Regions from separate parts of the Citrobacter tructae genome, predicted to be linked through region 1. Evidence: predicted binding sites of a transcription regulator. Region 1 holds the regulator's gene; each other region holds the start of a gene.
What was found. Region 1 encodes PurR, which represses purine synthesis genes. Its sites were predicted from a motif close to CANGCAAACGTTTGCNTG; they were not measured.
Positions count from the first base shown of each region.

Region 1 (2,206 bases):
CAGCGTAAAAATCGCCATCAGAAAAATAAGCGCCTTACGGCGCGCACGGTGAGAAAGCAGCAAGGTCATTAGCGGTGCGCCGACCATTACCCCTACCGCATAGGCACTTATTAACATGCCTGCCGCCGGAATCGAGACATCGACACCTTTAGCAATGACGGGCAACAATCCCATTGGCGAAAATTCGGTCGTGCCAATGCCAAACGCCCCAATTGCCAACGCTAGTAAAGGATAATTGATTTTCATACCGCGACTCCGTAACGTCGAGCCGTGGCACGACATAAATTAAGAGTCAAAAGCATGACACTGATCGCAAAATTAATAAAGTTAACAAAATTGCAAAAGACTTTTGCTTATTTGCAAACAATAGAAAAGGAAGAGTAAGCGGAAAAGATGAGGGAGAGCTAACTCCCTCGGGGAAATCAATGCAGCGCTGCGGTCAGGCCACCCGCGACGATCAAACCCAGAACAATAATGGTAGTGACTAACGAAAATTTCAGATCGGTGCTCATCAAGTTTTCTCCTTTTTATTCCCACACAAAAAGTGATATTGCGCATTTTTACACACTTGAAAGCAAAAATCTCTCACGATTTATATTGATAACTGCTTTTAACTCTTCCCCTTTTCGTTAAGATCAGACAAAATTCCACGCTTACTTAATTAGCGTACCGGCCATTGACCCCTTCCTGACGTTCCGTGTCGTTTTCCTTGGCGTACCGCAACCCTGATGTTGCGCGAAGGGTGTGTAAGGCAAACGTTTACCTGGAGTATTCTCAGGAGCTTAGGATATGGTCTGGAGTGAGATGTAATGGCAACAATTAAAGATGTGGCGAAGCGAGCAAACGTTTCCACTACAACCGTATCACACGTAATTAACAAAACACGCTTTGTCGCGGAAGAGACGCGCAATGCCGTTTGGGCAGCGATTAAAGAGTTACATTACTCCCCAAGCGCAGTAGCGCGCAGCCTGAAGGTGAATCACACCAAATCAATCGGCTTGCTGGCGACCAGCAGCGAAGCTGCCTATTTTGCGGAAATTATCGAAGCTGTTGAGAAGAACTGTTTCCAGAAAGGCTACACCCTGATTCTGGGAAACGCGTGGAACAGCCTCGAAAAACAACAGGCCTATCTCTCCATGATGGCGCAAAAGCGCGTGGATGGCCTGCTGGTGATGTGTTCAGAATATCCTGAGTCGCTACTTTCCATGCTCGAAGAGTATCGCCATATTCCGATGGTGGTAATGGACTGGGGCGAAGCCAAAGCCGACTTTACCGATACGGTCATTGATAACGCCTTTGAAGGCGGCTATATGGCAGGTCGTTATCTGGTTGAGCGCGGTCATCGCGAGATTGGCGTGATCCCAGGTCCTATGGAGCGCAACACCGGAGCCGGTCGTCTGGCTGGTTTTATGAAAGCGATGGAAGAAGCGCTGATTAAAGTCCCTGAGAACTGGATTGTTCAGGGTGATTTTGAGCCTGAATCCGGGTATCGCGCCATGCAGCAGATCCTCTCCCAGTCACATCGCCCGACCGCCGTTTTCTGTGGTGGCGATATCATGGCGATGGGCGCGCTCTGCGCCGCGGACGAGATGGGCTTACGCGTCCCGCAGGATGTGTCGCTGATTGGTTATGACAACGTGCGTAATGCCCGGTTCTTCACTCCGGCATTAACCACTATTCACCAGCCGAAGGATTCCCTCGGTGAAACAGCCTTTAACATGCTGTTAGACCGTATCGTGAATAAGCGCGAAGTGTCGCAGTCAATTGAGGTGCATCCGCGCCTGGTAGAACGTCGCTCCGTTGCAGACGGCCCGTTCCGCGATTACCGTCGTTAATCTGTTGCGCGGGGGCCTTATTCTGGCTCCCGCAACCACTCTTTATTCAGCGTTTCGCTGTCCCCTAAATAGTCCAGCAGCCAGCCCAGCGCAGGCGAGGTATCATTCTGCTGCCAGGTCAGGCAACAAGCGGCATCAGGAAAGGGATTCTCAAGCTGTAGCGCGACCCATTTACCGCTGTCGATCCACGGTTTAGAAAAATGCGTCGGCACCATCCCCACACATAGCCCCGCCGATAAACAGGTAGCGGATGACTCCCAGTCGGGCACTACCACCCGCTTTTGGTTATCCAGCAGCCAGGTGATGCGCTTTGGCAGCGTGCGCGAAGTATCTTCACGCACCAGCGACGGCCAGTTGCGCAACGTGTCGTC
Region 1 covers NZ_CP038469.1:806,630-808,835, reverse strand. Annotated here, with positions in the region: gene E4Z61_RS04420 (MFS transporter) at 1-246, opposite strand, end outside; gene cydH (cytochrome bd-I accessory subunit CydH) at 423-512, opposite strand; gene purR (HTH-type transcriptional repressor PurR) at 810-1,835, shown strand; gene punR (DNA-binding transcriptional activator PunR) at 1,853-2,206, opposite strand, start outside.

Region 2 (2,206 bases), 760 kb from region 1:
TGGCGGGTAAACAAGTTACCTTTTTCGGTGATATAGACCGCTTCACCCGGCGCAACATCGCGCAGGAATTCGAAGCCCAGCGTGTCCAGCGCCACGCTCTCGGAGGCCACCATATATTCGGTACGGCCATCGCCGATATCGCGTTTGCCTAACACCAGCGGGCGGATGCCGTTCGGATCGCGGAAAGCAACCATACCGTGGCCGATAATCATCGCCACGCAGGCATAAGCACCACGGATCTGGCGATTGGTTGCCGCAATAGCAGCAAAAATATTGTCCGCTTCCAGCGGGTAATGGCGGAAGTTATCCAGCTCGCTGGCAAAAATATTCAGCAGGATTTCTGAATCGGAAGTGGTGTTGATGTGACGGCGCTTTTCTTCAAACAGCTTTTTACGCAGCTCATGAGCGTTGGTCAGATTGCCGTTGTGGGCAAGCGTGATACCGTACGGTGAGTTGACGTAAAAAGGTTGAGCTTCGGAGGCGCTGGAGCTGCCAGCCGTTGGGTAACGCACATGACCGATGCCCATGTTGCCCTGCAAACGCTGCATATGGCGAGCTTCAAAAATGTCGCTCACCATTCCGTTCGCTTTTCGCAAGCGGAAGCAGTTGTTGGCATCAATGGTGATGATGCCAGCGGCATCCTGGCCACGATGCTGGAGCACCGTTAACGCGTCATAAATCGACTGGTTTACCGGCATAACACCGGCGATACCGACAATACCGCACATACGTCTTTTCCTCGTTCAGCAACGACCCAAAATTTATACTTTGGGCAAGAAACTTGACGAGCTTTGCAGATAGTCAAAGAACCATCTGATGATGAAACTGAATTGCGGGATCAGCTGAGATTTACTCCAGTCTTCACTTTTCGACACACCGGTAAACGTATCGAGAAAGAACAGTATGGCGGCGACGATCAACGCTCCACGCAGAGCACCGAAGCAGATCCCCAACACCCTGTCGGTACCCGACAGACCTGTTTTCTCCACCAGTTGGCCTATCACAAAGTTAACGATAGCGCCGACGATAAGCGTCGCGATAAACAGTATCGCGATAGCAATCCCATTTCGAACCAGTTCGTCTTCAAAGCCCGTAAACCAGACAGACAGGTAAGTGTAGTAATGGCTGGCGACAAAGAAAGCACAACCCCAAGTCACCAACGATAATGCTTCACGAACAAAGCCACGGATCAGGCTAACCAGACAGGAAAAACCAATCACCGCGATAATGGCGTAATCAATCCAGACCATATGTGTCCCACGATTTTACGCCCTGTCGTCCTGTTCGGGGCGCATTCTAACAGAAAAAGAAAACGTTTGCGTAGGGATTTCCTTTCCACGCGTAAATAAAAATGGCGCTGAAAAAATCTTCAACGCCATCTGACTTTTTGCCTCTTCGGGCACTACCGGATGGCGGTGTAAACACCCTTTCCGGCCTACAAAAAGCGATACCCCAGGCATGATAAGACGCGCGGCATCGCCATCTGGCAACCCTAACTTAGTTCGGGCTGTAACCCATCACGACCCCACTCAAGCCGGAGATCTTCTGCAGTTCGCCAAGCGAGTTTTTCAACTTATCTCTGGAGGCGTCAGGCCCAACGAGAATACGGGTTATTTTACCCTGTACTGGCGTTGACGGGGAAGTAAATACCCGGAAGCCAGCACCGCGAAGTTTACCCACGATCTCATTGACCTTATCCGCATTTTTTAGCGCACCGAGTTGCACAACATACGCTTTACCGGTCGGGGCCGGGGCTTCTTCGACGACCGGTTTCGGTGCCGATGTAGGTGCCGGCGTCGGCGCAGGTGTAGCAACAACAGGCTGCGGCTTCGGTTTAGGTTTCGGCGGTTCAACAGGTGCAGGTATAGGATCGAATTCAGCACTGTTTGCCGTCGACATGCGCGACGGATCCAACGACGGCGCAGCGGCATCACCCGCACGCACCTCTTCTGCTGCACCTTCCGGCGGTTGCGTCGGCAGCGCCTGTGTTGCCGCAGGCATCATATCCGGCTCATCACGGTCGCCGGGTTTAGGCACCAACGGAATAGCCGCGAACTCATCCTGATAATGTTTTTTCTGCCCGTCAAGCAGCCCGGGAAGCACAATCACCCCGAGCGCAACCAGCACAATCGTGCCGACTAATCGATTCTGAAACTTACTCGCCACCGCTTCTCCCCACGTCTATCACTTCCATGACATGTGCGAC
Region 2 covers NZ_CP038469.1:43,375-45,580, reverse strand. Annotated here, with positions in the region: gene purF (amidophosphoribosyltransferase) at 1-728, opposite strand, end outside; gene cvpA (colicin V production protein) at 762-1,250, opposite strand; gene dedD (cell division protein DedD) at 1,498-2,166, opposite strand; gene folC (bifunctional tetrahydrofolate synthase/dihydrofolate synthase) at 2,156-2,206, opposite strand, start outside.
Region 2: the regulator PurR is predicted to act here: its motif matches at 1,306-1,323, upstream of cvpA (colicin V production protein).

Region 3 (2,206 bases), 1.0 Mb from region 1:
GTAAAACATTTTGAGGAAAGTCAAAACGTCATGACGCGCATGAAATACCTGGTGGCAGCAGCCACGTTGAGCCTGTTTTTGGCGGGTTGCTCTGGTTCAAAGGAAGAGGTGCCCGATAACCCACCAAATGAAATCTACGCGACTGCTCAGCAAAAGCTGCAGGACGGTAACTGGAAACAGGCAATAACGCAATTGGAAGCGTTGGATAATCGCTATCCATTTGGACCGTATTCTCAGCAGGTGCAATTAGATCTCATCTACGCCTACTACAAAAATGCCGATCTGCCGCTCGCTCAGGCTGCCATCGATCGCTTTATCCGTCTGAACCCGACACACCCTAACATTGATTATGTCATGTATATGCGTGGCCTGACCAATATGGCGTTGGATGATAGCGCACTGCAAGGATTCTTTGGTGTTGATCGCAGCGATCGCGATCCACAGCACGCCCGAGCTGCGTTTAACGACTTTTCCAAACTTGTACGTGGCTATCCGAACAGCCAGTACACGACAGATGCCACCAAGCGTCTGGTGTTCCTGAAAGATCGCCTGGCAAAGTATGAATACTCCGTTGCGGAATACTACACCGCGCGCGGCGCATGGGTTGCCGTGGTAAACCGAGTGGAAGGTATGCTGCGTGACTTCCCAGATACCCAGGCAACACGTGATGCTCTACCGCTGATGGAAAACGCCTATCGCCAGATGCAGATGACCGCACAGGCAGAAAAAGTGGCGAAAATCATTGCAGCCAACAGCAGCAACACCTAATTTATCGCTGAATGCAAAACGGCAGCCCAAGGGCTGCCGTTTTTTTATCCGTTGACGCCACAACTGAAGCGGTTTAGCGGCGACGCATCCCATCAAATATGGCCTGCTTTCAGGTATTCCTCAAGTAAAAAATCGCCTGTTCCTGCGATGCCTCACAAAAAGGTTTTCTTGACAAAAAGCGACAAAATAATGTGATTTAAATCACACATTTTGACATTAGGAAAGGTATGCTGGAATCACCAAGACGGGAAAGACAAGAGGTAAAATTTATGACAATGAACATTACCAGTAAACAAATGGAAATTACTCCGGCAATTCGCCAGCATGTCGCAGACCGTCTCGCCAAACTTGAAAAATGGCAAACTCATCTGATTAATCCACATATCATTCTGTCCAAGGAGCCACAGGGTTTCACTGCTGATGCCACCATCAATACACCGAACGGACATTTGGTTGCCAGCGCTAAGCACGAAGATATGTACACCGCAATTAACGATTTGATCAACAAGCTGGAACGGCAGCTCAATAAAGTGCAGCACAAAGGCGAAGCCCGTCGTGCAACAACTTCAGTAAAAGACGCCAACTTCGTCGAAGCAGAAGAAGAGTAGTCCCTTACATTGAGTGTATCGCCAACGCGCCTCCGGGCGCGTTTTTTGTTGACAGGGTGAAAACAGTACGGGTACTTTACTGTCGTAGCCAAAGGAAAATAACATGAAACTTGTTCCGTTCTTCTTCGCATTCTTTTTTACCTTCCCCTGAATGGGAGGCGTTTCGTCGTGTGATAAAGAATGCGAAGACGAACAATAAGGCCTCCCACAACGGGAGGCCTTTTTTATTGATAATAAAAAAGGCAACACTATGACATCGGAAAACCCGTTACTGGCGCTGCGCGATAAGATAAGCACGCTGGATGAAAAATTACTGGCCTTGCTGGCTGAGCGTCGTGGTCTGGCCGTAGAAGTCGGCAAAGCAAAACTGCTTTCTCATCGTCCGGTGCGCGATATTGACCGCGAACGCGATCTGTTAGACCGACTGATCCAGTTGGGTAAAGCACATCACCTCGACGCACACTACATCACTCGCCTGTTCCAACTGATCATCGAAGATTCCGTGCTCACCCAACAGGCGCTCCTGCAGCAGCATCTGAACAAGATCAACCCGCACTCAGCCCGGGTCGCTTTTCTGGGGCCAAAAGGCTCCTATTCACACCTCGCCGCGCGTCAGTATGCCGCTCGCCATTTTGAACAATTTATTGAAAGCGGTTGTGCAAAGTTTGCCGACATCTTCAACCAAGTCGAAACCGGACAAGCGGACTACGCGGTAGTACCGATCGAGAACACCAGCTCCGGCGCGATTAACGATGTTTACGACCTGCTGCAGCACACCACGCTCTCTATCGTCGGCGAGATGACCATTATCATCGACCACTGCGTGTTGG
Region 3 covers NZ_CP038469.1:4,638,172-4,640,377, reverse strand. Annotated here, with positions in the region: gene bamD (outer membrane protein assembly factor BamD) at 31-768, shown strand; gene raiA (ribosome-associated translation inhibitor RaiA) at 1,038-1,376, shown strand; Phe leader region at 1,479-1,604, shown strand; gene pheL (pheA operon leader peptide PheL) at 1,480-1,527, shown strand; gene pheA (bifunctional chorismate mutase/prephenate dehydratase) at 1,627-2,206, shown strand, end outside.
Region 3: the regulator PurR is predicted to act here: its motif matches at 922-939, upstream of raiA (ribosome-associated translation inhibitor RaiA).